DNA from 2 places in the Burkholderia sp. THE68 genome. Region 2 is predicted to be linked to the other one. Evidence: riboswitches for the same ligand, from Rfam matches in the RefSeq annotation. Region 2 holds a riboswitch; the other holds the start of a gene.

Region 1 (15,962 bases), on a different replicon from region 2:
GCCCCGACGATGACATGCAGCCCGACCAGCCCCACGCCGAACGACAGCTTGCCCTGCTCGATCCACGACTGCACGACATTCAGCAGGTTCGAGTAGGTCAGGTAGATCAGCACGGCCATCACGAGATTGATCGTGCGGCTGCGGCGCGGGTTCTGATAGGAAAGCGGAATGGCGAGCAGCATCAGATTGATGGCGATGAGCGGCAGGCCCAGACGCCAGGCGAATTCCGCAAGATTCTCGTTGGTCGGATTGGCGAGCAGGTCAGGCGTGGAGATACCCGTCGTGGTCGGCGTGTTGACGACCTGATGGCTCAAAATCTTCACACCATAACGCTCGAACTCCATGATGCGAAAGTTTGGCTGGCCGGGCTCGCCGTCATAACGGCGGCCGTTGTCGAGCACGATGAAGCGGTCGCCGTCCTCGCGCGTTTCCGTGTGGCCGGTCTGCGAGACGATCACGTTGACCTTGCCGCCTTCCGTGCTCGTCACGAACACGTTCTGCACCTGGCTCTGGTCCGGCGACATCTTCTCGATGAAGAACACCCGATGGCTCGACGGCGATTCGCGGAACTGCCCGGGTGCGAGCAACGACACTTCGTCGCGCTGCTGAAAGCGCTGCTTGATGAGCTTGCTCTGCTGGTTCGACCACGGCCAGCCGACGAACGCGAAGAAGATGATGAGGATGATGATCGGCGTGGAGAACACGGCGATCGGCTTGATGAGCTGTGTCTGACTCACGCCCGACGCGAGCCACACGACCATCTCCGAATCGCGATACCAGCGCGTGAGCACGAAGAGAATGGAGACGAACAGCGTCACGATCAGCATGACCGCGAGATAGCCGATGACGGTAAGCCCGATCAGCACCACGACGTCCTTCGGGTCGATTTGACCCTGCGCCGCGAAGCCGACGATGCGGATCATCATGGTCGTGAGCATGATCGTGAGCAGCACCATGAACACGGCGCCGGCCGTATACGCGAGTTCGCGCTGCAGGGAGCGTTCGAAGATCATTGAATTTTTGCTTGGAGCCGGCGGCGATGCGGAAATCATGCACGCATCTCGTGGCTTACGGGAAGGGTCTTCGCTTACCCTCACGCCGCCTGCCTGTGACCGCCGCGGAAAAAATAGCGGATAATTGCGGCTTTCATCCTTCAGCCAAGATTTTATCCGAGGATAAGCGCGATGGACTTTAGCATAAAAGCCTGTGATTGGAGCAAGGGCGAGGCAAATGGTTTCCTTACCGGAAAGTCGGATGTCATCGTGCTCGGCATCTTCGAAGCGCAGACGCTCACGGGCGCCGCGCTCGACATGGATGTCGCGACCAAAGGCCTGATCACGCGCGTCGTGAAAGCCGGCGACATGAGCGGCCGCGCAGGCACGACACTGATGGTGCCCGAAGTGACCGGCATCGGCGCATCGCGCGTGCTGCTCGTCGGTCTCGGCAAGCAGGACGCCTTCAATCAGAAAGCGTATGGCGAAGCCGTGCGCGCCGCATGGCGCGTCGTGCTCGGCTCGAAGATCGGCCAGGCGACCTTCACGCTCGCGCAATTGCCGATCCAGGAACGCACCGGCGACTGGGCCGTGCGCGCCGCGATCCTCGCGCTGCGCGAGCTGACCTACAAGTTCACGCAGATGAAGAGCAAGCCCGACAACGGCGCGCGCTCCTTGAAGAAGATCGTGTTCAGCATCGATTCCGCCGACGAGAAAGCGGCCAAGGTCGCGCTCAAGCAGGGCGTCGCGATCGCGAACGGCATGGATCTCACGCGCGATCTCGGCAACCTGCCGCCGAACGTCTGCACGCCGACCTATCTCGGCCAGACCGCGAAGAAGCTCGGCCGCGACTGGAAGCTGAAAGTCGAAGTGCTCGGCCAGAAGCAGATCGAAGCGCTCAACATGGGCTCGTTCCTGTCGGTCGCGAAGGGCTCGGTCGAGCCGCCGCAATTCATCGTCATGCAGTATCAGGGCGCGGGCGCGGCCGCAAAGGGCAAGAATGCGCCGGTCGTGCTGGTCGGCAAGGGCATCACGTTCGACTCGGGCGGCATCTCGATCAAGCCGGGCGAGGCGATGGACGAGATGAAATATGACATGTGCGGCGCGGGCTCCGTGTTCGGCACGATGCGCGCGGTCGCCGAGATGGGCCTGAAGCTCAACGTGATCGGCGTGGTCCCGACCTGCGAGAACATGCCCGCGGGCAACGCGGTGAAGCCTGGCGACATCATCACCGCGATGAACGGCACGACCATCGAAGTGCTCAACACCGACGCCGAAGGCCGCCTCATCCTGTGCGACGCATTGACCTACGCGGAGCGCTTCAAGCCCGCCGCCGTGGTCGATATCGCGACGCTCACGGGCGCGTGCATCATCGCGCTGGGTCATCACAACACGGGTCTGTTCTCGAAGGACGACGCGCTCGCGGGCGAACTGCTCGACGCGTCGCGCGAAGCGGTCGATCCGGCCTGGCGTCTGCCGCTCGACGACGAGTATCAGGATCAGCTCAAGTCGAATTTCGCGGATGTCGCGAACATCGGTGGTCGTCCGGCGGGCAGCGTGACGGCGGCGTGCTTCCTGTCGCGCTTCGCGACGGCTTATCCGTGGGCGCACCTCGACATCGCAGGAACCGCGTGGAAGAGCGGCGCGGCGAAGGGTGCGACGGGCCGTCCGGTGCCGCTGCTCTCGCAGTTCCTGATCGATCGCGCCGGCGCATGAAGCACATGAGGCAGGCATGACCCGCATCGACTTTCATACGAACGTCGGCGATCCGCTCGCGTACGCCTGCCGCCTCGCGCGCAAGGCGTATCTGAGCGGCAAGCCGCTCGTCGTGCTCGCCGAACCGCAGCGTCTCGCTGCGTTCGACGAGCAGTTGTGGACCTTCCAGCCGCTCGAGTTCGTGCCGCATTGCATGGCGAAGAGCCCGCTCGCGCAGGACACGCCCGTCGTGCTCACGTCGAATCTCGACGAAGCGCCGCATCATCAGGTGCTCGTGAATCTCGGCGCGCCGGTGTCCGCGCAGTTCGCGCGCTTCGAGCGGCTGGTGGAGATCGTCGGCAGCGATGGCGACGAACTCGCCGCGGGCCGCGAGCGTTATCGCTTCTATCGCGATCGCGGCTATGCGATCGAGACGCACAAGCAGGGCGGTTGAGCGCACAGAGAGCGCCAGCGCGCTGCACTATGCTCCGCTTAGATAAAGAGGAGACCTCCCGACATGACCAATACGCCCGAATCCTTCGATCCGTCGATCCCCGTCCTGACCGATGTCGTCGTGCCCGGCAAGCCCGAATATGCGCGCGCGCCGTCCGCGGGCGCCGAGGCGATCGAATACGATGCGGAGCAGATCGCCGAGCGGCTGCGCGGCCGTTTCACGGGCTTTCTGACGGGCGAGGCGCGCGCGCTGATCGAAGAGCGCTGCCGCGAAGTCCTGCGCGAACATTCGACGCAACTCGTCTCGGCGATCACGCGCGAAGTCGCGATGGCGCTCGAAGGCCGGATGAGCGAATGGGTGCGCGAGGCGGTCGAGAGCGAGTTGCGGCGTCAGCGGGGGGAATGAGCGCGCTTTAGCGCACCGAAGGCACACGAAGAAAAGGGGCGCACGTGCGCCCCTTCGTCATATCGGCTCGATGCCGAATCACCCCGTCACCGCCCCCTTGTTCGCCGGCTGCACGAGCGCCGCGAACTTCGCCAGCACGCCGCGCGTGTACTTCGGCGCGGGCTTCTTCCACGCGGCGCGGCGGCGCGCGAGCTCGGCATCATCCACGTTCAGTTGCAGCAGCAGCTTGTGCGCGTCGATGGTGATCGAATCGCCTTCCTGCACCAGCCCGATCGTGCCGCCCGCATACGCTTCCGGCGCGACGTGGCCGACCACCATGCCCCACGTGCCGCCCGAGAAGCGCCCGTCGGTGATGAAGCCGACCGACTCACCCAGCCCCTTGCCGATGATCGCCGATGTCGGCGCAAGCATCTCCGGCATGCCGGGACCGCCTTGCGGACCGAGATAGCGCAGCACGAGGATATCGCCGGCCTTGATCTTGTCGGCGAGAATCGCGTCCATCGCGCTTTGCTCATCGTCGAACACGCGCGCCGGGCCGGTGATGACCGGATTCTTCAGGCCCGTGATCTTCGCGACCGCGCCGTCTTCAGCGAGATTGCCGCGCAGGATCGCGAGATGGCCTTCCTTGTAGAGCGCCTTCTCGATCGGAAAGATGACCTTCTGATCCGCGCGCGGCTTGGCTGGCACATCCTTCAGTTCTTCCGCGATGGTGCGGCCGGTGATCGTCATGCAGTCGCCGTGCAGGAGGCCCGCTTCGAGCAGGATCTTCAGCACTTGCGGGATGCCGCCGGCCTTGTGCAGGTCCGTCGCGACATATTGACCCGACGGCTTCAGATCGCAGATCACCGGCACTCTCTTGCGCATGCGCTCGAAGTCGTCGATGCTCCATTCCACTTCCGCCGCGTGCGCGATCGCCAGAAAGTGCAGCACGGCATTGGTCGAACCGCCCGTCGCCATGATCAGCGCGACCGCGTTCTCGATCGACTTTTTCGTGATGATGTCGCGCGGCTTCAGATCCTTCTTCACCGCCTCGACGAGCACGCGCGCCGATTCCGCGGCGGAATCGACCTTTTCCTGATCCGGATTGGCCATCGTCGACGAATACATCAGCGACATGCCGAGCGCCTCGAACGACGAACTCATCGTGTTGGCCGTGTACATGCCGCCGCACGAACCGGTCGACGGGCACGCGTTCTTCTCGACACCCTTGAAATCCTCTTCCGACATGCGGCCCGCCGTGAATTCGCCGACCGCCTCGAACGACGACACGATCGTCAGATCCTTGCCCTTCCAGTTGCCGGGGCGGATGGTGCCGCCGTACACGTAGATCGACGGCACGTTCATGCGCGCCATGCCGATCATGCCGCCCGGCATGTTCTTGTCGCAGCCTCCGATCACGACCACGCCGTCCATCCACTGGCCCTGCACGGCGGTCTCGATGCAGTCCGCGATCACTTCGCGCGACACGAGCGAGTACTTCATGCCTTCGGTGCCCATCGACATGCCGTCCGAAATCGTCGGCGTGCCGAAGATCTGCGGATTGGCGTCGGACTTCTTGATCGCTTCGATGGCGGCATCCGCGAGGCGCTGCAGGCCCGCGTTGCACGGCGTGATGGTGGAATGCCCGTTCGCGACGCCGATCATCGGCTTGTCGAAGTCTTCCTCCTTGTAGCCGAGGGCGTAATACATCGAACGGTTGGGCGAGCGCGCGACGCCCTGGGTGATGTGCTTCGAGCGACGATTGAAGGCCATGGTGTGCTCCTGAGGGACGTTTTTGGTCTAGTGCAGCAAGAATGCAGCCCCCGCGATGCGTCTGTCCAATATATTATTCAAGGCTTATTAGGTCGCAAGACATATCAATGGAGCAGAGAAATCCGCCCATCGAGCTGCGTCTCTTGCGCTATTTCGTGACGGTCGCCGAGGAGATGCACTTCGGCCGCGCCGCCGCGCGTCTCGCGATGACACAGCCGCCGCTCTCGCAGGCGATCCGCGCGCTGGAAGACGCGCTTGGCGTCGCGCTCTTCGTGCGCACGAAACGGACCGTGGAGTTGACACCCGTCGGCAAGGATCTGTTGCCGGAAGTGCGCCGCCTGCTCGCGTCCGCCGATGCGCTGCGCCCGCTCGCGCAATCGCTCGCGCGCGGCGAGGCGGGCGTGCTGTCGCTCGCGTTCGTTTCCACCGCCGATTACGGTCTTCTGCCAGCGCTGCTGCGCGATTTCGGCGCGCGCTATCCCGGCGTGCGGCTGCAACTGACCGAAGCGACCAGCGACGTGCAGATCGAAGAACTCGTCGCCGGGCGCATCGACGCGGGCCTCGTGATTCCGCCGCTGCCGCCGCGCTACGCGAGCGCGCTGTCATATCTGGCTGTCGCGCGCGAACCGCTCGTCATCGCGATGTCCGCCGATGCGGCGCTGGAACTGGGGCAGGGCCCGCAGGAATGGGCCGATACGCCCGTCGATCTGCACGATCTCGCTGTGGCGCCGCTCGTCGTCTTCCCGAGACGGCTCGCGCCCGGTTTGTATGACATCATCATGGGCTGCTACGGCGCGGCGGGACTGACGCCACGCATCGGCCAGGAGGCGATCCAGATGCAGACCATCGTGAGTCTCGTGTCCGCCGGCATGGGCGTCGCGCTCGTGCCGCAGTCGCTGCGTCATCTGCGGCGCACGGGCGTCGTGTATCGTCCGCTGCGCGTGGCGGGCGCATCGGAAACGGTCGTCGAGACCGGGCTCGTGTGGCGCGCGGCGGAAGTGAGCCCGGTGCTCGCCGGGTTCATCGAGATCGTCCGTTCGCGGGCCGAAAGCGCGGGTTCTGTATGATTCGCCCTTGTAGTTCGCTCAAGCTCTCACTTCAGAATGCTCATACATCCCAATTTCGATCCCATCGCGATCCATCTCGGACCGCTCGCCGTGCGCTGGTACGGCCTCATGTATCTGGTGGCGTTCGTGTCGGCCATCGTCATCGGGCGGCTGCGTCTGCGGCTGCCGTATGTCGCGGCGCAAGGCTGGACCGCGAAGGACATCGACGACATGCTGTTCTACGGCGTCCTCGGCACGATTCTCGGCGGCCGCCTGGGCTATGTGGTCTTTTACAAGGCGAGCTATTACGCGGCGCATCCGCTCGACATCTTCAAGGTGTGGGAAGGCGGCATGTCGTTTCACGGCGGCTTTCTCGGCGTGACGCTCGCGATGGTGCTGTTCGCGTTTCATCGCAAACGCACCTGGCTGCAGGTGACCGATTTCGTCGCGCCAATGGTGCCGCTCGGCCTCGCGGCGGGGCGTCTGGGCAACTTCATCAACGGTGAGCTGTGGGGCCGCGTGACGGACCCGAACGCGCCGTGGGCGATGCTGTTCCAGAATTCGACCAACGACGACGCGATCTGGCTCGCGAAAAATCCGCAACTCGATGCGCAATACCATCTCACCGAGATCTTTCAGCGTTACCACATGCTGCCGCGCCATCCGTCGCAGCTCTACGAGATCGCGCTGGAAGGGCTCGTGCTGTTCATCGTGATCTGGACGTTCTCGCGCAAGCAGCGGCCCGTGGGCGCAATTTCCGCGCTGTTTCTGATCGGTTATGGACTGGCGCGCTTCACCGTGGAATTCGCGCGTGAGCCGGACGATTATCTCGGCCTGCTGGCGTTCAACCTCTCGATGGGCCAGTGGCTTTCGCTGCCGATGATCATCGCGGGCGTGCTGATGATGGTGTGGGCGTACAAGCGCAATCTGCGCCTGCCGCCCGAATCCGCAAAAGCTTGACGGTTGCGGGGCGGCGTGCCCCGCAACGCATCGTTCAACGTCCCATCTGCACCGAGCCGGAGACGTCGACGGTCACCGTCGACGTGCCCGCTTCCATGGCGATCGGCGCGGCCATCTTCGCATCGTTGCTCATCGCGCGCGCCTGCATCATCATGATCGGGCGCGGCTGATTCCCGCTGCGTCCGACATTCACTTCCCGAATCGTGAAATTGCTATAGCCGAACGCTTGCGCTGCGGTTTGCGCCTGCTTGCGGAACGAATCGATGGCTTGCGAAACGAGCTTCTGCTCCGCCGCGCGCTGCGCTTCCGGCGACAGCGAGAACGCGACGCTGCCCACCTGCATCGACGAACTCATCTTGCCCGCGAGCTTCGACGCCGCCGCGAAATCGTGCGATTCGAGCACGACTTCCGTGCGGCCGCGCCACGCGGAGATCTTGCCGTCGCGGTCGGTGGTGGGGTACACGGTGAACGAGCCGCTCTTGGCGGTCACGCCCTCGACGCCCTTGGCTTCGCGCAACGCGGCTTCTGCGCGCTGATTGAGCGTGTTGGTGAGCGAGGAGGGATCGGCCGCTTCCTGCTCGAAGAAGAGCGTGATGTCGACGACATCCTGCGGCACTTGCGCGTTGGCCTGCGCCGATAGGGACAGCACGCCCGAGGGCTGCGGCTGCGTAATCACCGTTTGCGCGGCGGCCATTTGAGAGAAGCTGAGCGCTGCGCCCGACATCGCGAGAAGCGCGAGCGCGGCAGCGGTTTTCTTGTTGATCATCGAAGGACTCCGAACGCGGGATATCGCGTGATTCGCGACGGACTTTAGGCGCGGCCCGCGTGTCGTAAGTTCCTTGTTAGACGAGTTGCTCGGTAATAAATCGCCATTGCGCTTCGGTCACCGGCGTGATCGACAGGCGATTGCCGCGCGCGAGCACCTGCATGTCGGCGAGTTCCTTGTGCTCGCGCAGCGCGGCGAGCGGGACCAGCGGTGTCTTCTTCACGAACTTCACGTCGACGAGCATCCAGCGCGGCGTTTCCTGAGTGGATTTCGGATCGAAGTAATCGCTCTTCGGATCGAATTGCGTGGGATCGGGATAGGCCGTCGAGCACACTTTCGCGATGCCCGCGATGCCCGGCTCCGGACAGCTCGAATGATAGTAGAGCACGCCGTCGCCGATCTGCATCTGATCGCGCATGAAGTTGCGCGCCTGATAGTTGCGCACGCCCGTCCATGGCAAGGTTTTTTTCGGCGCGTGCGCGAGATGATCGATGCTCGCTTCGTCCGGTTCGGACTTCATCAGCCAGTAGCGCATGGTTGTTCGCTATGCGGAAATCGACGATGCAAAAAGAAAAAACGGCATCGGAAAAACCGATGCCGTTCTTTTGAAGAGGTCCCCGCCACAGCCGCTAGGCCGGCATCCTGAACCTGGGTTCAAGATTGGTCGCGGTAAGCAACACTTCGGGTACATCGGACTAGCGACGCGCGCGCCCATGTTGCAAGGTTCCGCAACCGTGCCAATGTAGCATTGGTTCAAGGAATATATGACCTTGGCGAACCAGGCAGGGAAACGTCACTCTACACCAATCGTTTGCCTTCTGCAGCCTCTAGTCATCAATTCGACGGTTTCTTTTTTCGATTGACTTTGCGCGCTGATTGACTCGACGCGCAGGCACCTTACTGCGCTTCGTATTGCGCGATGACGGCGCCCAGTTGTTCGTTCATCGAATGCATCGTGCGACGGATTTCCTCGGCGGGGAAAGCCTCGCCGTGACGCACGCTGTCTTGCAGCTTAAGCAATTCCGACGCCAGCGAAAGCGCCGCCATCACTGCGATGCGATCCGTGCCGCGCACGTTGCTTGCATTGCGCACCTTGTTCATCTCGGCGTCGACGCGCGCGACTGCTTCGCGCAACGCGCCTTCCGTTTCCGGCGAGCACGCGAGGCGATACGGCTGCCCGAGAATGGAAACTTCGATCTGCGTGTTCGTCATGCCTTCTCTCCCTGATGATGTTCGCCGTGCAATTCCGCTTCAGTTGCTTCCTGGGAATCGGCTTCGAGGAGATCGAGTTGATTGTCCGCTTCGGCATGTTGCGCGGACTTCGCACGCGGCAGCTTTTCGAGAATCGCGTTGAGGCGCACTTGCGCGTCGTCGATTTTCGCGGAGAGCGAGTCGCGTTCGGATTGCAGCGTGTCGCGTTCTTCACGCACCTGCTCGAGTTCGGCCTGCACGTTCGCGTGATCGGCGCGCAGCTGTTCGAGTTGTTCCTGCAGCGCTTCGCGCGCCTGCTTGTGGCGCTCGCTGATCTGGATCAGCCGGCCGATATTTCCTGACAGTGATTCGAGTTCGTTGAGCATGTGCTGCGTCCTCTAAAGACCTCGCATTTTAGCGCGGTTCAACGGAGCTTCCGATAATTGTCTCGTTTCGAGACGTAACAGCATGCGATCTCGCGCTTAATCCATCGAATCAAGCGCATGTCGTCATGCATTCGTGTGCAGATAAACGCGAGCGCCGATGCTTCGCTCGTTGAGGACAGGCCCGGCTGTTTCTCGTTAGATTCGTCATGCGCCGCGCCAATCTGTCCGCGCCGTTTTCTTGACGGCCCCAACCCGCGCTCCTACACTTGCCGCACTTTTGGTGCTCGCATCCGCGGATCTCGCGGATGCAGTCAAACGGGAAACAGGGAGCGAAGTCCCCGAAGTTCAACCGGGACGAGCCAACCTGTGCTGCCCCCGCAACGGTAAGCGACCGCAACGCAAGTTGCAAGTCGTCTCATGCGCGTTTTTGCAGCGCGAGCGTGTCGAATTTCATCGCACGGTCGCGACTGCAAGAAACGTGTCGACGCCACTGCGCACGAATGCGCGGGAAGGCGAGACGATCCGTCGCCAGCCCGGATACCGGCCAAGGCTCGACGCATCGGCGCATATCGCGCGATGCGTTCGTCGCGCATCGTCCTCGCGGGGAGCGGGGTCGCGCTCACGCTCCACGGGAAAGCTTCACACCATGTCATCGCCTCTGGGCGCGCTCGCCGCGCTCATTATCTTGCCGCTCGCCAGCACCGCGCACGCGGCCGACGACTCATCGCAAACGCTTGCGCCGGTCGTCGTCACCGCGACGCGCGCGCCGCAGCCGCTCGCCGAATCGATCCCGCAGACGTCGGTGTTCGACGAACAGGACATCGCCGACACCAATGCCACTGACGCGCTCGGCCTCGTCGCGCTCGCACCCGGCGTGCAGGTCACGCGCAATGGCGGACCGGGCGCGAACTCGGGTCTCTTTATACGCGGCGCGGCGTCGTCGCAATCGCTGGTTCTGATCGACGGCGTGCGCGTCGAATCGGTCTCGCTCGGCGCGGCGCAGTTGTCGCAACTGATGCTCGACCAGATCGGGCGCGTCGAAGTCGTCAACGGCAATGTATCGGCGCTGTATGGTTCGAATGCGATCGGCGGCGTCGTGCAGATTTTCACGAAGGAAGGCGAGCCGCATCCGCCGCGTTTCAGCTTCGAGGCCGAGTACGGCAGCTATCACACGCAGCGTCAGTCAGCGGGCGTGAACGGCGCGCTCGACAAGGACGGCCGCACGACCTTCAGCCTGAACGTTTCGCGCGAGAAGACCGACGGCTTTTCGTCGCTCGATCCGGCCATCGCGCCGGGCGCGAATCCGAACGCGAACGGCTATCTGAACGAGAGCGTCGCGGCGACGCTGCGGCACCAGTTCAGCGACAAATGGGACGCGGGCGTGCGCTTCCTGCAATCGAACGGCATCAACAGTTTCGACGATGCCTACGGCCAGCCCGCCGACATCAACGAAACGCACGACCGCGTGCGCTCCGCGTCCGTGTTCGCGAACGGCAGGATCACCGACGACTGGACTACGCATTTCATCATCGGGCAGGGACAGGACCGCGCGAATATCGAGCAGAACGGCGTCTATACGAGCCGCTTCAACTCGGAGAACCGTCAATACACCTGGCAGAACGATGTCAGGATCACCGAGGCGCACAAGTTGCTCTTCGGTTACGAGCATCTCGATCAGACGCTCGATTCCGATCAGTTCAGCGCGCCCGATCGTCACGTGAACTCGGTGTTCGTGGGCTACGTGGGGCATATCGGCGCGAGCGATGTGCAGGCGAATTTGCGTCACGACCAGTATTCCGATTTCGGCGGCGCGAACAGCTACTATCTGGGCTACGCGTACAACTTCGATACGCACTGGAAGGCGAGCGCGAGCTATTCGGCATCGTTTCGCGCGCCGAGCTTCGACGACCTCTACTATCCGTTCAGCGGCAATCCGTCGATTCGGCCGGAGCGCAGCCATTCGGTGGAGGCAGCGTTGCAGTACGCATCGAATGCGCTCGGCGTCGCGCGCGTCACGCTGTTCCAGACGCGCTATTCGAATCTGATCGACTATGTGTCCGATGGCGGCTTCTACTATGTCGCGCAGAACGTCGGGCGCGCGAAAGTGCAGGGCATCGAGGGATCGTGGGCGGGCCATGTCGGCGCAACGGATGTGCGCGCGGGCGTGACGTTCCAGAATCCCGTCGACGAAACGAATCACCAGGACCTGACGCGCCGCGCGCGGCATTTCGCGACGCTCACCGCGCATCGCACGATCGGGCGCTGGCGCGTCGGCGGCGAGTGGATCGTGAGCGGAGAGCGCAGCGATTACGATTCGACGCTCGCGGGATATGGCATCGTGAATCTGTCGGCGCGCTACGACATCTCGAAGTCGTGGTACGTCACGGCGCGCATCGACAATCTGTTCGACAAGGACTATGAACTCGCGTACTCGTACAACACGCCACGACGCGGCGCCTATGTCACGCTCGGCTGGCATCCGTCGTGAGCGGCGTCGTGAGCGGCGTCGTGAGTCGCGTCGTGAGTCGCGTCAGTGAGCGCCCGCGCGCGATGAACGCGAGTCGCGCGGCTGCGATCTGGAGCGCGCTCGGCATTGCGGCGCTCGTCGTGCTCGTCGCGTCGCTCGCGCTGGGCAGCGTCGCGTTGCCGGTATCGCGCGCGATCGGCGCGCTCTTTCACGCGCATGCCGCGACACCCGATATCGCCGATGAAATCGTGCTCACATTGCGCCTGCCGCGCGCGCTCGCAGGCTTTGCATCCGGCGCGCTGCTCGCGCTTGCCGGCGCGCTGTTGCAGGTGCTGTTGCGCAATCCGCTCGCGGAGCCTTACGTGCTCGGCGTGTCCGGCGGCGCGGCAGCCTTCGCGCTCGCCGCGATGCTCGCCGCGTTGCCGTGGTGGGGCGTCGATCTCGCCGCGTGCGCGGGCGCGTTCGCATCGATCGTCATCGTGCTCGGACTCGCGCGCAAGGACCTCTGGCAAAGCGGACCGGACGCGTCGCCGCGACTCTTGCTGACGGGCGTCGTGATCGCATCCGGATGGGGCGCGTTGATCACGCTGATTCTGAGCATCGCGCCCGAAAGCCGGCTGCGCGGCATGATCTTCTGGCTGACGGGCGATCTCAACGGCGCGGGGGCGCCGTGGCCCGCGCTGATCGCGCTCGCCGTCGCGCTCATCGCGATCGTGCCGGTCGCGCCGCAACTGAACGTGCTGCTGCGCGGCGACACCGCGGCGCGCGCGCTCGGCGTGCCGGTCGAACGTGTGCGGCTGCGTGTCTATCTCGTGGCGTCGATCGCCGCGGCGGCCGCGGTGACGACAGCCGGGACCATCGGCTTCGTCGGGCTCGTGGTGCCGCATCTGCTGCGCCTCGCGTTCGGCAACGATCAGCGCATGCTCGTGCCTGCCGCCGCGCTCGCGGGCGGTCTCGCCGTGATGGCCGCCGATCTCGCCGCGCGTACCGTGATCGCGCCCGCGCAATTGCCGGTGGGCGTCGTCACCGCGTTGATCGGCGTGCCGATGTTCCTGTGGATGCTCCTGCGGAGACCGCGATGACGCTGCATCTCGATGCCATCGTGCTTCGCGCGGGCGCGCGCACGCTGATCGACGGTCTCACGCAGACGATGTCGGCGGGCGAGGTGTGGTGCATCGCCGGGCCGAACGGCGCGGGCAAGACGACGCTTATCAACGTGCTGGCGGGCCTCATGAAACCCGCATCGGGCCGCGTGTCGCTCGAAGGCCGCGCGCTCGCGTCATGGCGCGCGGCGGATCTAGCACGCGAACGCGCGTTGATGCCGCAAGCCACGCACGACGCGTTCAGCGCGACCGTGCTCGATACCGTGCTGCTCAACCGCTTTCCGTATCTGGCCGGCTGGGGCTGGGAAAGCGACGACGATCGCAGCGCCGCGCGCGCCGCGCTCGACATGCTCGGCCTCGCGGCGTTCGCCGCGCGCGACGTGCTGACGCTGTCCGGCGGCGAACGCCAGCGCGTCGCACTGGCCGCAGTGTTGTGCCAGAACGCGCCGCTGCTGTTGCTCGACGAACCCCTTTCGCATCTCGATCTGCATCATCAGATCGATTGTCTTCATGCACTGCGCGACGCGGCGCGCGAGCACGCGCGCACCATCGTGTTCTCGTGCCACGATCTGAATCTCGCGCGCCGTTTCGCGACGCACGCATTGTTGCTCGACGGTCGAGGCGGCGCCTTCGCGGGCCGCGTCACCGACGTTCTGACGCCCGAACGCGCCAGCGCGGCCTTCGGCTATCCGCTCGCGTTGATCCGCGACGGCGAGCACGAAGCGCTCGTGCCATCCATTCATCGCTCATGAGAGGAATTTCGATGTCCACCCTCAACGACCTCCCGCTGCCCCGCGCACTCGACCGCGCCATCGAAGCGGAACTGCGCCGCATCATCGACATGAAAACGAAGCCGCCGGGCAGCCTCGGCCGGCTCGAATCCCTCGCGCTGCAGATGGGTCTGATTCAGCGCACGGTCAAGCCGCGCATCGAGCGTCCGGCGATGATCGTCTTTGCGGGCGATCACGGCATCGCGAAAGAGGGCGTGAGTTCGTATCCGCAGGAAGTGACCGCGCAGATGGTCGCGAATTTCCTGAGCGGAGGCGCGGCCATCAACGCGCTGTCGCGTTCGGTCGGCATGACGCTCGAAGTCGTCGATGCGGGCGTCGCGACGCCGATTCCCATCGATCACGGATACGAACGTCTGTCGCTCGGACTCGGCACGCGCAACTTCGCGCAAGAACCGGCGATGTCGCGCGAGACCGCGCTCGAAGGCATCGCGCGTGGCGCCGCGCGCGTGCGGCATCACGCGTCGCTCGGCACCAATGTGATCGGCTTCGGCGAGATGGGCATCGCGAATACGTCGGCGGCGGCGTGCCTGATGAGCCGCCTGTGCGATCTGCCGATCGACGAATGCGTCGGGCGCGGCACGGGTCTCGACGATCGCGGCCTCGCGCATAAACGCGATGTGCTCGGCCGCGCGCTCGCGCTGCATCGCAATGAGGGCGACGCGATCGATACGCTCGCGACCTTCGGCGGCTTCGAAATCGCGATGATCACGGGCGCGTATCTCGCCGCCGCGTGCGCCGGCATGACGATTCTCGTCGATGGCTTCATCGCGACATCGGCGCTGCTGGTGGCCGCGAAGATCGCGCCCGACGTGCTCGACTATTGCGTGTTCGCGCATGCGTCGAACGAGACGGGGCATCGCCGCATGCTGGCGCATTTCGATGCCGCGCCGCTGTTGCAACTCGATCTTCGGCTCGGCGAAGGCACGGGCGCGGCGCTCGCGCTGCCGATTCTGCGTGCGGCTGTCGCGTTCGTCGACGAGATGGCGAGCTTCGAGTCGGCGGGTGTATCGAACAAAGCCGATTGAGATGCGTGCGCTCGACGAACTGCGTTATTTCTTCACCGCGCTTGGCTATTTCACGCGCGTGCCGGTGCCGCGCTGGGTCGGCTTCGAGCGCGCGTATCTGAATGCGGCGGCGCGTTACTTTCCGCTCGTCGGCGCGATGGTCGGCGGCGTCGCGGCGCTCGTGTATCTCGCGGCGTTGCGTGTGTTTCCCGCGAGTGTCGCGGTGCTGCTTTCGATGGCCGCGACGCTCGTGTTGACAGGCGCGTTCCACGAAGACGGACTCGCCGATTGCGTCGATGCCTTCGGCGGCGCGTACACGCGCGAGGATGCGTTGCGCATCATGCACGACTCGCGCATCGGCGCGTTCGGCGCGATTGCATTGATGATCACGCTCGCGTTGAAGTGGCAGACGCTTGCGGTCATGCCGACGCAACGCGTCGCGTGGACGATGATCGCCGCGCACGCCGCGAGCCGCGTGTTCGCGATCAGCTATCTCGTCACGCTCGATTACGTGCGCGCGGAAGGCAAGGCGAAGCCGGTCGCGCAGCGCATGAGTCTTGCGTCGTTCGCGCTGGCGATCATGTTCGGCTTGCCGTGGCTTTTCGTGATCGACTCGAAGTTCGCCTGCTTCACGATCGTTGCGCTCGTCGTGTTGCGCTTTTTCATCGGACGCTACTTCGTGCGGCGCATCGGCGGTTATACCGGCGATTGTCTCGGTTTCTCGCAGCAGGTGTTTGAAATCGCGATCTATCTCATCGGGCTGGCATGGATCTCGTTCTGATCCGGCATCCGGAAGTCGCCATCGAGGCGGGCGTTTGCTATGGGCAAACCGATGTGCCCTTGCAACGTGATGCGCGTGAACTGGCCAGTGCGTTGATCACGCGCATGACGGCGCTGAACGTGCCTGCGTGTGTCGATGGATGGCATGCGAGCCCGCTTCGGCGCTGTGC
Region 2 (15,962 bases):
AAGTCCGAGTTCGAGCCCGAGCTGGAACTGCGCGCTGCGGTTCGCGCACAGCAAACGCCCGTCGAGATCGAACACGGCGATGCCTTCCATCAGCGTGCCGAGGAATTCGGGCCGGCTATGAAAACGGATGCGCAGTCCGTCGCCGAACGCGCTCGCGATCAGACGGTTCTCGATCATCTGTCCGGACATCTTCACGAGCGCCATCGTGTGCTGGTGATAGCCGCGTCGATCGCCGGTGACGTCGAGCACGCCGGACAGATTGCCGTGCGGATCGAGGATCGGCACGCTGGAACAGGTGAGGAAATGATTGGCGCGCAGATAGTGCTGGTCGCCGTACACGGTGACGGCGGTGCGCTCGGCGATCGTGGTGCCGATCGCGTTCGTGCCCTGATGCGCCTCGCTCCACACCGCACCCGCCCGCAGCGCGACTTTTTCGGCGCGGGCGAGGAAGTCGTCGTCGCCGAGCGAATGCAGGATAAGACCGCTCGCGTCGGTCAGCGCGATCATGCTGTGCGTGTTCGCGATCTGCGCGTACAGCGTTTCCATTACCGGCAGCGCATGGGCGAAGAGCGCGCGGCTTTCATCGAGCTTGACGGCGAGTTCCGCGCCGGTCAGCACGGCGTATTCCGGGCGCATCGTCTCGAACAGGCCGAACGTGGCCGAGCGCTCGTGCGAGTGACGGATGACCTCGCGTTGCGCAGGCTGCAAGGCCGCGCCGATGGCATGCTGCATCGCCTCCTCCTTTTGGTTCATCGCGGCGAGCGTCGTCGCGTGAATGTCTCCTCGGGGCAATGTAACACCGTCGCGGCGCGGCGGTCGATTCGAGGAAGCACGCGGATGCGCGCGCTTCCCCGCGATCGCTACAGCACCAGCGATCCCGCCGTGATCGCGATCACCAGGAACACGACGAACAGGATCAGGAAGATGAAGAAGCAAATCTTCGCGATGCCCGCCGCGCCCGACGACACGCGCGTAAAACCGAAAAAGCCGGCAATGACGGAGATAACTGCGAAAAGAATGGCGAGCTTGAGCATGGCAGGTCCGGTTGTGTTGTGATGACTCTTGCCTGCAAGACGCGTGCCGCGCCCAGGTATTTGTTTAAAGGTCGCATATGAATCAGACCGTTAGTTGCGTAAAAGCGCAAATAAAAAGCGGACGGCACACCGCCCGCTTCGACCCGGCTCAGCGCACGCGATGGTCCGTCGCCGGCACGGTCGCGGGTGTGGGGGCCTTGGCCATTGCCCGCACCGGTTTTCGCGTATCGAGCCAGCCGGCGGCCCATTGTTGAACACGCGGCACGGCAAGCAACGCGCCGATGGCGATCGCATCCGCCGCGAGTCCGGCCGGCACGTTGATGAGGCCATCGGTCAGCGTGAAGAGGATCGAATCGACGACGAGCGAAATCACCGTGCCCGCGACGAACGACACCATGCCGGCGCGCCCCAACGCGCCGACCCACGGCAGCCGTTGCGCCACGGCCTTGACGACGCCATAGCGCGCGAGATTCGCCGCGACCCATGCGATGGCGAGGAAATTGACGACGCGCGGGCCGGCCAGATCGCGCTTGAAGGCGCTGTCCAGTATGGGCGGCAAGACGAGCAATTTGTAATAGGCCATGCCGGCGATCAGCGCGACGGCGCCCGCGCTCACGATCCAGCCGAAGCGGTTCGCGCTCACGCGCTGGTAAACCGGCTGGCAACGCGCCAGCACGCCGAGCACGAACATCAATTGCCACGCGGCAGGATTGAAATCCCAGAGGTTGTCGTCGACGGAAGGCAGATATTCGCCGATCTGCGCCCCGAAGGCCCACAACGCGAGGCTCAGACCAAGCAGGAGCCAGGGCTTGCTGCGCGCGAGCGGCAGCATGACCGGCACGGCGAGCGCAAAAAGCGCGTACATGGGCAGCACGGCGGCGAGATAAGGCTGGCGCTCGAAGGTGAGGATCTGCGCAATCGACGAAACCGGCTCCGACACGAAACTGTCGAGATCGTGCAGCGCGAGGTTCGGCGCGTGGCCGAAAAAGGGCCGCAGCAGGAAGGACGCGACGAGCATCAGCACGGCGGTGACGATAAACGCGCGGTACAGTTCGAACGCGCGCCTGACGAAGCGCATGCGCGCCGCGTGCTCGGAGCGGCGCGCGGCCAGCGACACATACGCCGTCGCCGTGGCGAAGCCGCCGAGGAAGACGAACACTTCGGCGGCGTCGTTCAGCGCGAACGAATGCAACGTGAAGCGCGACAACATGCTGCCGCCGATATGATCGACGACGATGATCAGCAGAACCAGTCCCCGGAAGAAGTCCAGCTCGATGAGACGTTGTGATTTTTGCTGCATGCGGCTTCGTGTGATGTCCTGCGGCTACAGGAAATTGAACGGCGGCCGCTGACACGCGGCTCGAAAGGATAAGAGTTTACCCGTAAATGACGCAGCGCATCATCAGAAGAAGCGCAAATAATCGTTTCGAATCCGGTATTTGTGGCCGATTCGGCAGTTGTGCCGACGAAACCGTTCGATCTCGTCAGAAGGTTTCAAGTTCCTTTCATTTCAGGCGATTATCAGGCTAAGATCACGCCCTCACCGTCGAACCCCTCGTGAACATGGACTATCTCGTCGCTTTACTTGCAGATCCCGCAGCCTGGGCCGCCCTCGCGACGCTCGTCGTCATGGAGGTCGTGCTCGGCATCGACAACCTGATTTTCATCTCGATCCTGACGAACAAACTGCCCGTCGCGCATCGGGCGCGCGCGCAGCGTATCGGCATCGGGCTGGCGCTCGTGTTGCGGCTGGGTCTGCTCGGCACCGTCGCGCTGATCGTGCGACTCACGACACCGATCTTCGAAGCGTTCGGCCACGGCTTTTCGTGGCGCGATCTGATCCTGATCGCGGGCGGCGTGTTTCTCGTCTGGAAAGCGACGACGGAAATCCACCATCACGTCGCGGCCGACGCCGACGATCACGCTGGCCCCGAATCCGGCAAGAGCCTGACGCCGCTTTCGGCGATCGGCCAGATTCTGCTGCTCGATCTCGTGTTTTCCATCGACAGCATCGTGACGGCGGTCGGCATGACCGAGCACATTCCGATCATGTTCGTCGCGGTGATCGCCGCCGTGACCGTGATGCTGTTCGCGGCGGGGCCGCTGTCGCGCTTCATCGAACGCAATCCGACGATCGTCATGCTCGCGCTCGGCTTCCTGCTCGTGATCGGGATGACGCTGGTCGCAGAAGGCTTCGGCACGCACGTACCGAAGGGGTATATCTACGCGGCGATGGCGTTCTCGGCGCTGGTGGAAGGGTTGAACATGCTGGCGCGGCGGGCGAAGGGGCGCGGCAGAACTGCGCCGTAGCGCAACGCTAAAGTTCTCCCGTCATCCGCCGATATCGCACGGATGACGACCCAACCCGCTTCCATCGCACGCGAGCCCGCACGCCGTTGGTTCAACGGCTGGCGGGCGGGCGCCTGGTGCGCCACCGCCCTGCTCGCCTTTCAGTGCTTCGGTTTCTTTTTCAACGCCCGGCATTCCTGGGCCGCATACGGCCATCCGGGCGGCTGGGACTTTCTGACGTTTTGGGCCGCGTCGCGCCTCACGCTCGACGGAACACCGCTCGCGGCCTATTCCTGGACCTCAATCAAGCACGTCCTGCTGCAGTTGTCGCCGGATATCGTGATGCCCGGCCCGTGGTTCTATCCGCCGAATTTCCTGCTGCTGGTGCGCCCGTTCGCAGCGCTTCCCGCACCTGTCGGCTATGCGCTTTTCATCGGGTTGTCGTCGGCGCTGTTCGTCTTGCTGATCCGCCGCGTGCTGCCGATGCGGTCCATGCTGATCTGGATACTCGCGTTTCCCGGCCTGTGGCTCAACGCGGCGCAGGGACAGAACGCCTGCATCACCGCCAGTCTCGTGCTCGCCGCGTTCCTCGCGATGGGCAGGCGGCCCGTGCTCGCGGGCGTCTTCATCGGCCTGCTGTCGATCAAGCCGCATCTGGCCATCCTGTTTCCGGTCGCGCTCGCGTGCGCGGGCATGTGGACGACCTTCATCGCCGCCGCGGTGACGGCCGTGCTCTTCACGGCCGTATCGATCGCCGTGTTCGGCGTCGATATCGTGCCCGTGTTTCTGCACGGGCTCAGCGAAGCCAACGGCTATATCGCGAGCGGCGTGCTGCCCTGGGACCAGACGGCGAGCCTGTTCGCGACCCTGCGCATGGCGCACGTCGCGACCGGTCCCGCGTATGTCGCGCAGGCGTGTCAGGCGCTCGTCGCGGTCTGCGCGGTCGCGTGGGTATGGCGCAACGCCAAGGCGCTGGAAGTGCGGGCCACGGCGCTCGTCGCGGGCACGTTCATGATCAGCCCCTACATCTATAACTACGATGCGGTCTGGCTCGGCGTGCCGCTCGCGCTTCTCGCCGCCCGCGCGCTGCGCGATGGCTGGCTGCGCGGCGAAATCGCCATTCTGGTCGTCGCGTGGCTGTATCCGCAGATGGGCGACCTGCTCGCCAAACATCTCGGCGTGGGGCCGGGGCCGCTCGTGTTCGCGTCGCTGATATTCGTGGCAATACGGCGCGCGCGTCTCGAAGCCGCCGACACCGCCACGCTCGGCGCGTTCAAGCGCCGGTCAGAAAGGTAGGCGAAGCTGCGGATCGTCGGGCGTGGCGGCATTCACGGGCGGCAGCGGTTGCGCCCGCAGCCAGCGTTCGATCGCATCGACGACATGCTGGCGCTCGCTTTCATCGAGCGCCCTGCCCGCCGCGATGCCGTGCCACGTGGCGAGGCACGAGCGGCAGCACGTCGCCGTCGCGTGTTGCGCGATGAACACCGGATGCCCGCGAAACGGCGTCTGTTTGCCGTCGTTCAGCGGCGCTTGCGGCGCGAGCCGCTTGCCGATCAGTTCATGCGCCTGCGCGACAATTGTGTCGATGCCCTTCTCGCGCAGCATCTTCCCCTCCCGCACGCCGAGCGCGAAGCGCCGCCGGAACGCCGATTTCGCGAGCGCATCGAACACGGCGTCGAGGTCGCGCATGGCGTGATCAGTCCTTGGCGTAGAGCGTCGAATCCGCGAAACCTTCGGCGCTCAGCACGCGCCCGACGAGAATCATCGCCGTGCGCTCCATGCCCGCCGCGCGCACTCTCGAGGCGATATCGGCAAGCGTGCCTTCCACGCGCGTCTCGTCCGGCCAGCTCGCGCGAAACACGACCGCCGCCGGGCAGTCCGCGCCGTAGTGCGGTACGAGATCCGCGACGATGCGCTCGATATGCCGCACGCCGAGATGAATTGCGAGCGTGGCGCGGTGACGGGCGAGATCCGCGAGGCTTTCGCCTTCCGGCATCGACGTTTTGGTCGCGTAGCGCGTGAGGATCACGGTCTGCGAGATGCCCGGAAGCGTGAGTTCGCGCCTGAGCGCCGCCGCCGAGGCCGCCGCCGCCGTCACGCCCGGCACGACTTCATAGGGAATCGCGAGCGCGTCGAGCCGGCGGATCTGCTCGCCGATCGCGCCGTACAGCGACGGATCGCCCGAATGCACGCGCGCCACGTCCTGCCCGTTCGCGTGCGCGTCCTGCAACAGCGCGACGATCGCGTCGAGATCGAGTTCGGCCGTGTCGATGCAAGTCGTCGCGCGATGGCCTTCGAGCACCTCGCGCGGCACGAGCGACCCGGCGTAGAGAATCACGGGACACGCGCGGATGAGCCGCTGCCCCTTGACGGTGATGAGTTCGGGATCGCCCGGTCCGGCGCCGATGAAGTAAACAGTCATTGTCTGGTGAGCCAGTGTTGGAGCGCATCACGGGCGCTGGCGGCGTCGTCGAAAGTCTGGTCGGCGTCGGGCAGCGCGGGACGCGTGAGCATCACGACCGGCAAGCCCCGCTCCCGCGCGACGGCCAGTTTCGCCTCGGTCGCGCGCCCCCCGCTGTTCTTGCTGACGATCACGTCGATGCACGCCGCATCGAACAATGCGCGTTCGCCGGCAAGATCGAACGGGCCACGCGCATCGATGATATCGGCGCGTTCGTTGCCCGGATGCGCGTCGAGGCAGCGAATCGTCCAGTGCTGCGAAGCGGGAATCTCGTGCAGATGCGCGAGCGGTTCGCGTCCGAGCGTAAACAGCGGCCGATGAAACGCCGCGATCCGTTCGACGATCCCGCGCCAGTCCGCCGCCTCGCGCCAGTCGTCGCCCGGCTGCGGCTGCCATGCCGGACGGCGCACCGCCCAGAGCGGCACGCGCGCGAAGGTGCAGGCCTCGCGCGCGTGGCGGCTCATCTGCGCGGCATACGGATGCGTCGCATCGACGACGAGCGCGATGTCCGCGTCGCGCAGATAGCGCACGAGCCCGTCGACGCCGCCGAAACCGCCGACGCGCACCGCGCACGCCAGATCGCCCGGCACGCGCCCGAGGCCCGCGAGACTGTAGACATGCGCGGCGGGCAGGCTGCGCGCGATCGCGAGCGCGTCGCCGGTGCCGCCGAGCAGCAGCACGCGCCTCATGCCGCGCTCCCGACGATATTGCCCTGCCGGTCGATCGCGAAGGTCTCGATTTCGATGCCCGGCACGACATCGAGCGCGACGGCGCGCGCGCGACGGCACACGATATCGCCGAGCGCGATGCCTTCGGCGCGGGCGAGCTTGAGCGCTTCCTGACTCGTGTTGGCCGCGCGGATCGCCGCCTGCAGCACGTCGCTCGCGCCCGCGTCGGCGGCCCAGACGGCGAGCAGCGTCAGGTCGATGCTGGAGTTGCGGCTATGCAGATCCATGTGTCCCGCCGCCAGCTTGGACAGCTTGCCGAAGCCGCCGCACAGACTCAGTTTGTCGACGCTCACGCGGCGCAGATGCTTCAGCACGGCGCCCGCGAAGTCGCCCATTTCGATCAGCGCGATGTCGGGCAGGCCGTAATGCGCGCGCATCGCGTCCTCGCTCTGATTGCCGGTGCACGCGGCGATATGCCGATACCCGTTCGCCCGCGCCACATCGATGCCCTGATGAATCGACGCGATATACGCGGAGCACGAAAACGGCCTGACGATGCCCGTCGTGCCGAGTATCGACAAGCCGCCGACGATGCCGAGGCGCGGATTCATCGTCTTCTGCGCGAGCGCCTCGCCGTTCTCCACGCCGATGCTCACGTCGAAGCCGCCGCCGTAACCCGTGCTTGCGGCGAGCGCGTCGAGATGTTGCGTCATCATCTTGCGCGGCATCGGGTTGATCGCCGGTTCGCCGACGGCGAGCGCCAGCCCCGCGCGCGTCACGGTGCCGACGCCCGGTCCCGCATGGAAGCGCACGCCGGGTTCGTCGGACAGACGCACGCGCGCGAACACGAGCGCGCCGTGCGTGACGTCGGGATCGTCGCCCGCGTCCTTGATGACGCCTGCTTCCGCTGCGTCGGCTTGTTCGGCCACGCGGCGGCAGAAGGAAAGCGTCATGGTCACGCACTGGCCTTTCGGCAGCACGATCTCCGCGCGCTCGCTTGTTTCGCCGAGCAGCAACAGGCGCGCGGCCGCGAGGCTTGTCGCGGTCGCGCAGCTTCCGGTCGTGTAGCCGCTTCGGAGCGGCGCGGCCTGTTCCGGCGTTTCTTCACGCATGACGCATCATGGTTTGCTGGCGTGCAGAAGCGTGATCGGCAGCGCCTGCCGCCACGTATCGAAACTGCCGAGCGGCTCCGCCTGCGCGATGCCGATGCGCGTCAGCTCGCCGCCATGTCGCGCGCGCCATTCGACGAGCGCCGCTTCGCTTTGCAGCGTCACAGCATTGGCGACGAGGCGGCCGCCCTGACGCAGACGCGTCCAGCAGGCATCGAGCACGCCCGGCACGGTCAGTCCCCCGCCGATGAACACGGCATCCGGCGCGGGCAGGCCGTCGAGCGCGGCGGGCGCTTCGCCTTTCACGAGTTGCAGCGCGGGCACGCCGAGCGCATCGCGGTTGGATTCGATGAGACGCTGCCGGCTCTCGTTCGCTTCGATCGCGATTGCGCGGCACGCGCCATGCGCGCGCATCCATTCGATGCCGATCGAGCCGCAGCCCGCGCCCACGTCCCACAGCAATTCGCCCGGCTGCGGCGCGAGATGCGCGAGCGTCACGGCGCGCACGTCGCGCTTCGTGAGCTGGCCGTCGTGACGATAGGCGTCATCGGGCAAACCGGGCGTGAGCGGCGGACCGGCGTGGCCCGCATGCGTGCGGCAATCGATCGCGACGAGATTGAGCGCGGCGACGAGCGGCTCGCGCCAGTCGTCGGCGCGCTCGTCGATGCGGCGTTCGTGGTCGCCGCCCAGATGCTCGAACACGGTCATGCGGCTCGCGCCGAAGCCGTGCGCGGTCAAGAGCGCGGCGACGGCGGCGGGCGTGGTGCCGTCGGCGCTCAGCACGAGCAGGCGCACGCCGCGATGCAGACTCGCGAGCAGCGACGCGACGGGCCGCCCGACCAGCGACACGCACACCGCGTCCTGCAACGCCCAGCGCAGACGCGCCGCCGCCAGCGACAGCGACGACGGCGCGGGAATCACGCGCATTTCGCCATTGGCGACTTCACGCGCGAGCGTTGCGCCGACGCCGAAGCACATCGGATCGCCGCTCGCGAGCACGCATATGCGCGTCTTGCCGTCGCCGCGCCCGGCGAGCACGGCATCGATCGAAAAGGGCTTCGGCCACGGCACGCGGCGCGCGGCGATGCGCAAGGGCAGCAGCGCGAGATGGCGTTCGCCGCCGTGGATCGATTGCGCCTCGAGCAGCGCGCGGCGCGCCAGCCGGGAAAGGCCGTGCCAGCCGTCTTCGCCGATCCCCACCACGGTCAGCCAGGTCGACATGCGCCGCCTCCTTGCGATTCGAATCGCGCTTCGGGCTTGTGCCCTGAAGCGCCTGGATGGTCGATAAAAGCGGGCATAATACAGGTCCGTCGGTGCCCGTTGGGGCCTAAGAGGGAACACAGCAAAACTGTGGCTGCCCCCGCAATTGTACGCAGCGAGTCCGCGCTCCACTGCCACTGGTTTTTACCGGGAAGGCCGGCGCGAATGAAGACCTGCCAGCCAAGAGACCTGCCGACTCATCGCTTCGCGCGACGCCGACCGGGCGGGGTGTACCGGTTCGCTCATCACGCGCGAAGCCCAACGGGTCCCGCTTTTGACTTCAATCGACCGCCCGTCGCTCAACGCCGCCCCGCGCGCTTCGGCGTGTCCGGGCCTGACGCGCATCGTGCCCGCGCGCGATGGCGGCCTCGCGCGTCTGCGTCTCCCGGGCGGCGCACTGAGCGCGCACGCGGCGCGGGCCGTCGCGCGTGCGGCGCGTGCCTGCGGCTCGGGCGTGATCGAAGTGACCAATCGCGCGAACCTGCAACTGCGCGGCATCCGCGACGACGCCCACGCCGCGCTGATCGACATTGCGCTCGACGCGGGCCTCGGCCCGTCGACCGCGAGCGCCGACGACCTCCGCAACGTGATGCTGAGTCCGCTCGCGAGCGACGCCACGCGCGCACTCGCCGCGAACATCATCGACGCGATGCAGGCCGATGCCTCGTTGCACGCGCTGTCGCCCAAGTTCGCGCTGCAACTCGATGCCGGCGAGCGTCTCGCGATGCTCGATCATCCCCACGATCTCTGGTTCTCCGCATTCGACGACGGCGCGCGCTTCGCCTTCGGTTTCGCGGGAACGATGTCGCAGTGCGCGCTCGGCGCGGTGCCGCGCGCGAATCTGGTGACGTTCGCTGTGCGCGCGCTGCACAGGTTTCTCGCGCTCGCCACGCCTGAAGAACATCGTATGCGTGATCTGCTCGCGCGTGTCGGCGTCGCGCAATTTCTCGAAGGATTCGATTTCGACGCGGACGTGCAGACCTGGCGACGGGCCCCCGCCGATGCATCGCTGCGGCTCGGCGCGCACGCGGAACCGCATCGCGAGACGTGGTACGCGGGCGCGCAGACGCCGCTCGGACGCCTCGACGCGCGCACGCTCGCAGCCCTCGCCGATCTCGCCGACACGCGTGCCGAAGGCCTTCTGACGATGACGCCGTGGCAAAGCGTTCTGCTGCCGGGCATCGCGCAGAGCGACACGCACGAAGTGCTTCAAACCTTGCGCGCGCTCGGGCTCGCCACCGACCCGCGCGATCCGCTCGCGCGCCTGATCGCGTGCGCGGGCTCCGAGGGCTGCGCGAAAAGCCACGCCGACACCAAAGCCGACGCGCATCGCCTCGCCCCGCTGCTGCCCGCGCACAACGAAACGCCGGTGCATCTGAGCGGCTGCGAGCGTTCGTGCGCGGCGGCGCATCCGGTCCCGGTGACGCTCTATGCGGTCGCGCCGGGACGCTATGACTTTCATCGCGACGGCCGCATCGTCGCGCGCAATCTGACTATCGAAGAGGCGGCCGCACGGCTCGCCCGGAGCCATGCCGATGCCTGACTACATCCGCGACGGCGCGGAGATTTATCGCCAGTCGTTCGCGACGATCCGCGCCGAAGCCGACCTCGCCGCCATTCCTGCCGATCTGGAAAAGCTCGCGGTACGCCTGATCCATGCGTGCGGCATGGTCGATATCGTGAGCGATCTGCGCTTTTCTCCCGGCGCGGGCGACGCGGGCCGACGCGCGCTCGCAGCCGGCGCGCCGGTTCTGTGCGACGCGCGTATGGTCGCCGAGGGCATCACGCGCGCGCGGCTTCCCGCCGACAACCGCATCGTCTGCACGTTGAGCGACCCGTCGATTCCAGAGCGCGCCCGCGCGATGGGCAACACGCGCTCGGCCGCCGCGCTCGAACTGTGGCGGCCGGATCTCGAAGGCGCGATCGTCGCAATCGGCAATGCGCCGACCGCGCTCTTTCATCTGCTCGACATGCTCGATGCCGGGGCGCCGAAGCCCGCGCTCGTTCTGGGCTTTCCGGTCGGCTTCATTGGCGCGGCGGAATCCAAGGCAATGCTCGCCGCCGATAGCCGCGGCGTGCCCTTCGTCGCCCTGCTCGGCCGTCGCGGCGGCAGCGCGATGGCGGCAGCAGCGGTGAACGCGCTTGCTTCGGAGGCCGAATGATGAGCGGACGTCTTTTTGGACTTGGCGTCGGTCCTGGCGATCCGGAACTCATCACCGTGAAGGCGTTGCGCCTGCTGAAGGCGGCGCCCGTGGTCGCGTATTTCGTCGCGAAGGGCAAGAAAGGCAACGCGTTCGGCATCATCGAATCGCATCTCGACGATACCCAGACGCGCCTGCCGCTCGTCTATCCGGTGACGACCGAGGCGCTGGAGCCGCCGCTCTGCTACGAGACGATCATCAGCGCGTTCTACGACGAGGCCGCGCTCACGATCTCCGCTCATCTCGAAGCCGGCCGCGATGTCGCGGTGATCTGCGAAGGCGATCCGTTCTTCTATGGCTCGTACATGTATCTGCACGATCGGCTCGCCGGTCGCTTCGATGCGCAGGTCGTGCCCGGCGTGTGCTCGATGCTCGGCGGCGTCGCGGTATTGGGCGTGCCGCTCGTGTATCGCAATCAGAGCCTGTCGGTGCTGTCGGGCGTGTTGCCGGAAGACGATCTGAAGCGTCGTCTCGAAGCGGCGGATGCGGCTGTCATCATGAAACTCGGACGCAACTTCGAGAAGGTGCGGCGCGTGCTCGGCGAGCTCGGACTCGATGAGCGCGCGCTGTATGTCGAGCGCGCGACGATGGCCAATCAGCGCATCGTGCCGCTCGATGACGTCGATCCGATGGCGTCGCCGTATTTTTCGCTGCTCGTCGTGCCGGGGAAGAAATGGCGCGCATGATCGCTTCCACGCCGCTGGCGATCGTCGTGCTGGGTGCGGGCGCGCTCGTGACCGCGCGGCGCATCCAGGCGCGCTTTCCGGAATCGCGCGTGCATGGACTCGCGAGCCGCGTGAGCGCGGACATCGCTTATGACGATTTCGGCGCGCATGTGCGCGAGCTGTATGCAGCGGGAACGCCTGTCGTCGCGTTGTGCTCCGCGGGCATCGTGATTCGCGCACTCGCGCCGTGTCTCGCCGACAAAGGCGCCGAGCCGCCTGTGCTCGCCATCGCACAGGATGGCAGCGCGGTGGTGCCGTTGCTCGGCGGCATGCGCGGCGTGAATGGACTGGCGCGCGAGATCGGCGCCGCGCTCGACGTCGCGCCCGCGATCACGACCAGCGGCGAACTGCGCTTCGGGCAATGTCTGCTCGCGCCGCCGGAAGGTTATGCGCTCGCGGATATCGAGCAAGGCAAGCGCTTCGTGTCCGACTTGCTCGCGGGCGAGACGACGCGCGTCGAAGGCCACGCGCCCTGGCTCGATGATGCCGCGCTGCCTCGCGCCGACGATGCGCGTCGCACGGTGCGCGTCACGCCGTTTGCCGCAAGCGATGCGGATAGTCTCGTGATTCATCCGCGTTGCGTGCTGGCGTGGATCAACGATGTTTCGCGCGATGACGACATCGTGGAACGCGTGCGTCGCGCATTGCGCGATCGGGGTCTCGCGCCGCTCGCGCTCGCGGCGTTGTGCGCGCCCGTGCGTGACATGGCATCGCAATCGCTTGCCGATGCCGCTCACGCACTCGATGTGCCGCTGCGCTTTTGCGATGCCGCGCCGTTCGATGTGAGCGATGCGCGCGAAATCGGCTTGCAGGTGCAAGATGCGCCCATCGATGCACAATCGATAGGCCGCGCGCGCGGCACGCTGACGGTGATCGGACTCGGCCCCGGCAGCGCCGCACTGATGACGCCCGCCGCGAAAGATGCGCTTGCCGCCGCGCAAGACGTGCTCGGCTATGAGACCTACGTTCGCATGGCCGGCCCGTTTCGCGACGATCAGCGCGTGCATATCACCGACAACCGCGAGGAATTGCAGCGTGCGCGTCACGCGTTCGAACTGGCGAGCGAAGGACGGCGTGTGGTCGTGGTGTCATCGGGCGATCCGGGCGTGTTCGCGATGGCGGCTGCCGTGCTCGAAGCGCTCGACGAAGGACGCGCTGCGTATCCCGCGTGGAGCGCGGTGAAACTTGCGATCGTGCCGGGGGTGTCGGCATCGCTTGCGACGGCTGCGCGCGCGGGTGCGCCGTTGGGTCATGATTTTTGCGTGATGTCGTTGTCGGATAACTTGAAGCCTTGGAGCGTGATCGAGAAACGCATCGCGCATGCGGGTGAAGCCGATCTCGTGATGGCGTTCTATAACCCGCTGTCGAAGGCGCGGCCGTGGCAGTTTGATCGTGCGATTGAAATCGTGAGGCGGTATCGTGGCGTGGGGACGCCTGTCGTGCTTGGAAGAGATATCGGGCGGCCGGCTGAAGCGCTGCGTGTCGTTACGCTGGGCGAATTGAAAAGCGAACTCGTCGATATGCGGACGATGGTGATCGTGGGGTCGTCGACCACGCGGGTGGTGGGGGATTGGGTTTATACGCCGCGGTGGTATGCGTAAGGCTATTTCTTTGTGATTCAATTCAGAGAGTCTTATTCGCCGGATCCCGTTTTCGTGTCGGTCTATTGGCGTTGCCCCTGTGCGGGGCGGCACCTACTTTCTTTGCTGCTGCAAAGAAAGTAGGCAAAGAAAGCAGCTCGAGACGCCCGCGGTCATACGCAATTTGGCCACTATTCTCGTTGTTCGTGGCCTCTGTAGCGAGTGCCCTCGTAGGCCTAACCGGGCTTGGACCGCGCACGGTCTGACTAGCTAGTTGTTTTAAGCGCGCTGGTTCAGCACGAAATAGCTTCGGCACAGCGCTGCGCGCTGCCGTGGGGTATGCAAGGGAAACCGACGAGAAAGTAGAAACGCAGAAGCACACGCAGACCCGATTGACCCATCGGCCGCGAAGCGGGCAGGAGCTATTTCGTGCTGAACCAGTTTGTTCCGTGGTGCGATGTGACAGACCGTGCGCGGTCCAAGCCCGGTTAGGCCTACGAGGGCACTCGCTACAGACGCCACGAGCGAGGAGAAAGATACCCAAATTGCGTATGACCGCGGGCGTCTCGAGCTGCTTTCTTTGGTTACTTTCTTTGCAGCAGCAAAGAAAGTGACTGCCGCCCCGCACAGGGGCAGTGCTAATAGACCGACACGAATACGGGATCCGGCGACAGAACCAAGCCCGCGAACTGCCACTCGCAAGGCAAAAACACTCTACCGCCCCATGTCTCCAATCAATTCCCCGACGACGCAATACTCCGCATCCCAACGACGCGCCAACTCGCTACATCGCCCCACACGCACCAACCCCTCTTCAAAATCCACAACGACGATCTCATCCGCCGATCCCGGCGCCGCCGGTCGTTCATTCGTGCGCCCATCGGTCAGCACCCAAAGCCTGCGCCGCTGCGACGGCCTGCGCCTGGCCGCGCGCTCGAGCACCGTCGCCGCACTCGCCAGCCCGAGCGCGAGCGGCGTGCCGCCGCCACCGGCGATCGGCGCAACCCAGCGCTCATTGAACCAATGCGCCGCGCCCGGCTGCCGACGCACATGCGCACGCCCGCCGCCGAAACACACGAGCGCGATTTCAGCACGCTCGCGATAAGCCCGATCGAATAACGCGACGAGCATGCCTTTCGCGCGCGCGAGCCGTTCGCCCGCGAGCATCGAACCGGAGCAATCGAGCAGAAAGCAATGCAGCACCGCGCCTTCGCCCTGCGTGCGTCGATAGCGCAGATGCTCACTATCCAAGCGTGCAGAACGCTTCGCGCGCAAGGTCGCCAGCCAGTCGATGGACGCGCTGCGTTCCCCATCGCGCGTAGCGAAACGGCCTTTCGTACGCGCTTCGTTCCATCGAAGGCGATGCCCCACGTTGATGGCATCCGCGTCGCGCCTTCGATGGTTCAGGCTTTTTTTGCGGGCAACGGCCTCACTTGCTTGATCTTCGCGGTTCCAGTCGGCTCCGGCGGCACATAACCCCAGTCCGAATCGCCCGAACCTGTATCGCGCTGCGTCGATTCACGCGCGGCCGGCTCACGCGCAGGCGCTTCACCTTCAACCTCTCGCCGCCGATGCTTCAACACCGCATCCGCGACACGCTCGACATGCGTCACGACCACCTTCGATGCGCCTTCGAACGCAGCCAGCGCCCGCGCCGCGCGCAACATCACAATGTCCGCACGCAAACCATCCACGTGCGCCTCGATGCAAAGCTCGCTCACGCGCGCATGAACCGCATCGTCGAAATCGAATGACGGTAGCGCCGCACGCGCCGCATGAATGCGCGCGCTAAGCGACGTCTGCTTGCTTGCATGCAGCGCGCGGAATGCATCGGAATCCGTATCGAATGCGAGACGCGCCTTCACGATGCGCTGTCGCACACTCGCATCGAAGGAATTGCTCATCTCAACAGCGAGCCCGAAGCGATCGAGCAATTGCGGACGCAACTCGCCCTCTTCCGGATTCATCGTGCCGATCAGCACGAACCGCGCGTCATGCCGATGCGAAATGCCATCGCGCTCGATGATGTTCACGCCGCTCGCCGCGACATCGAGCAGTTGATCCACGAGCGGATTCGGCAGCAGATTGACCTCGTCGACATACAGCACGCCCAGATGCGCTTTCGCGAGCAAGCCCGGCGAAAACTGCACGCCGCCATCGCGCAACGCGCTTTGAATGTCGAGCGTGCCGATCAACTGCTCCTCGCTCGCGCCGAGCGGCAAGGTCACGAGCCGCCCTTCAGGCAACAACTCCGCGAGCGCGCGCGCAGCCGTCGATTTCGCCGTGCCGCGCGGCCCGCTGACGAGCACGCCGCCTAACGCGGGATCCACCGCCGCAAGAAGCAAAGCCTGTTGCAGCGGCTCCTGATCCACGAGCGCGGTAAAGGGAAAAGTGAGTGGATTCAATGTTGTCGGCCTTCGATGCGCTGTTCGATATCGAGCAGATGCCGTTCGACCTGCTCGCGATAATCGGCAGGCTCCTGCCACAAGCCGCGCTGCATCGCTTCGAGCAGGCGTTCGCAGATCGATTGCAGCGCGTGGGGATTGTGTTGCGCAATGAACGCGCGCGTGTCCTCATCGTTCACATAGGCATCGGTGACGAGCGCGTATTGATGATCCGACACGACGCGCGCGGT

The links. Region 2 has a riboswitch for cobalamin ahead of cobG (precorrin-3B synthase). Riboswitches for the same ligand answer to the same signal wherever they lie in the genome.
Region 1: linked by a shared signal. The riboswitch ahead of BTHE68_RS03010 (TonB-dependent receptor domain-containing protein) and the one ahead of cobG (precorrin-3B synthase) in region 2 are both predicted to bind cobalamin.

What each region holds. Positions count from the first base shown of each region.
Region 1 covers NZ_AP022315.1:623,575-639,536, forward strand. Annotated here, with positions in the region: gene lptF (LPS export ABC transporter permease LptF) at 1-1,013, opposite strand, end outside; gene BTHE68_RS02955 (leucyl aminopeptidase) at 1,185-2,708, shown strand; gene BTHE68_RS02960 (DNA polymerase III subunit chi) at 2,725-3,141, shown strand; gene BTHE68_RS02965 (DUF2486 family protein) at 3,205-3,546, shown strand; gene ilvD (dihydroxy-acid dehydratase) at 3,625-5,298, opposite strand; gene BTHE68_RS02975 (LysR substrate-binding domain-containing protein) at 5,406-6,365, shown strand; gene lgt (prolipoprotein diacylglyceryl transferase) at 6,402-7,304, shown strand; gene BTHE68_RS02985 (SIMPL domain-containing protein) at 7,339-8,070, opposite strand; gene BTHE68_RS02990 (EVE domain-containing protein) at 8,147-8,605, opposite strand; RNA gene ssrS (6S RNA) at 8,681-8,862, opposite strand; gene BTHE68_RS03000 (cell division protein ZapA) at 8,968-9,282, opposite strand; gene BTHE68_RS03005 (ATPase) at 9,279-9,647, opposite strand; cobalamin riboswitch at 9,908-10,210, shown strand; gene BTHE68_RS03010 (TonB-dependent receptor domain-containing protein) at 10,294-12,135, shown strand; gene BTHE68_RS03015 (FecCD family ABC transporter permease) at 12,198-13,196, shown strand; gene BTHE68_RS03020 (ABC transporter ATP-binding protein) at 13,193-13,969, shown strand; gene cobT (nicotinate-nucleotide--dimethylbenzimidazole phosphoribosyltransferase) at 13,981-15,033, shown strand; gene BTHE68_RS03030 (adenosylcobinamide-GDP ribazoletransferase) at 15,035-15,793, shown strand; gene BTHE68_RS03035 (histidine phosphatase family protein) at 15,778-15,962, shown strand, end outside.
Region 2 covers NZ_AP022316.1:894,192-910,153, forward strand. Annotated here, with positions in the region: gene BTHE68_RS17705 (sigma-54-dependent Fis family transcriptional regulator) at 1-732, opposite strand, end outside; gene BTHE68_RS17710 (DUF1328 domain-containing protein) at 861-1,034, opposite strand; gene BTHE68_RS17715 (OpgC domain-containing protein) at 1,183-2,334, opposite strand; gene BTHE68_RS17720 (TerC family protein) at 2,598-3,344, shown strand; gene BTHE68_RS17725 (glycosyltransferase family 87 protein) at 3,387-4,619, shown strand; gene BTHE68_RS17730 (DUF4186 domain-containing protein) at 4,608-5,012, opposite strand; gene cobM (precorrin-4 C(11)-methyltransferase) at 5,020-5,745, opposite strand; gene BTHE68_RS17740 (cobalt-precorrin-6A reductase) at 5,742-6,473, opposite strand; gene BTHE68_RS17745 (cobalt-precorrin-5B (C(1))-methyltransferase) at 6,470-7,564, opposite strand; gene cbiE (precorrin-6y C5,15-methyltransferase (decarboxylating) subunit CbiE) at 7,571-8,782, opposite strand; cobalamin riboswitch at 8,856-9,032, shown strand; gene cobG (precorrin-3B synthase) at 9,096-10,364, shown strand; gene BTHE68_RS17760 (precorrin-8X methylmutase) at 10,357-10,983, shown strand; gene BTHE68_RS17765 (precorrin-2 C(20)-methyltransferase) at 10,980-11,708, shown strand; gene cobJ (precorrin-3B C(17)-methyltransferase) at 11,696-13,348, shown strand; gene BTHE68_RS17775 (vWA domain-containing protein) at 14,042-14,611, opposite strand; gene BTHE68_RS17780 (magnesium chelatase ATPase subunit I) at 14,731-15,732, opposite strand; gene cobN (cobaltochelatase subunit CobN) at 15,729-15,962, opposite strand, start outside.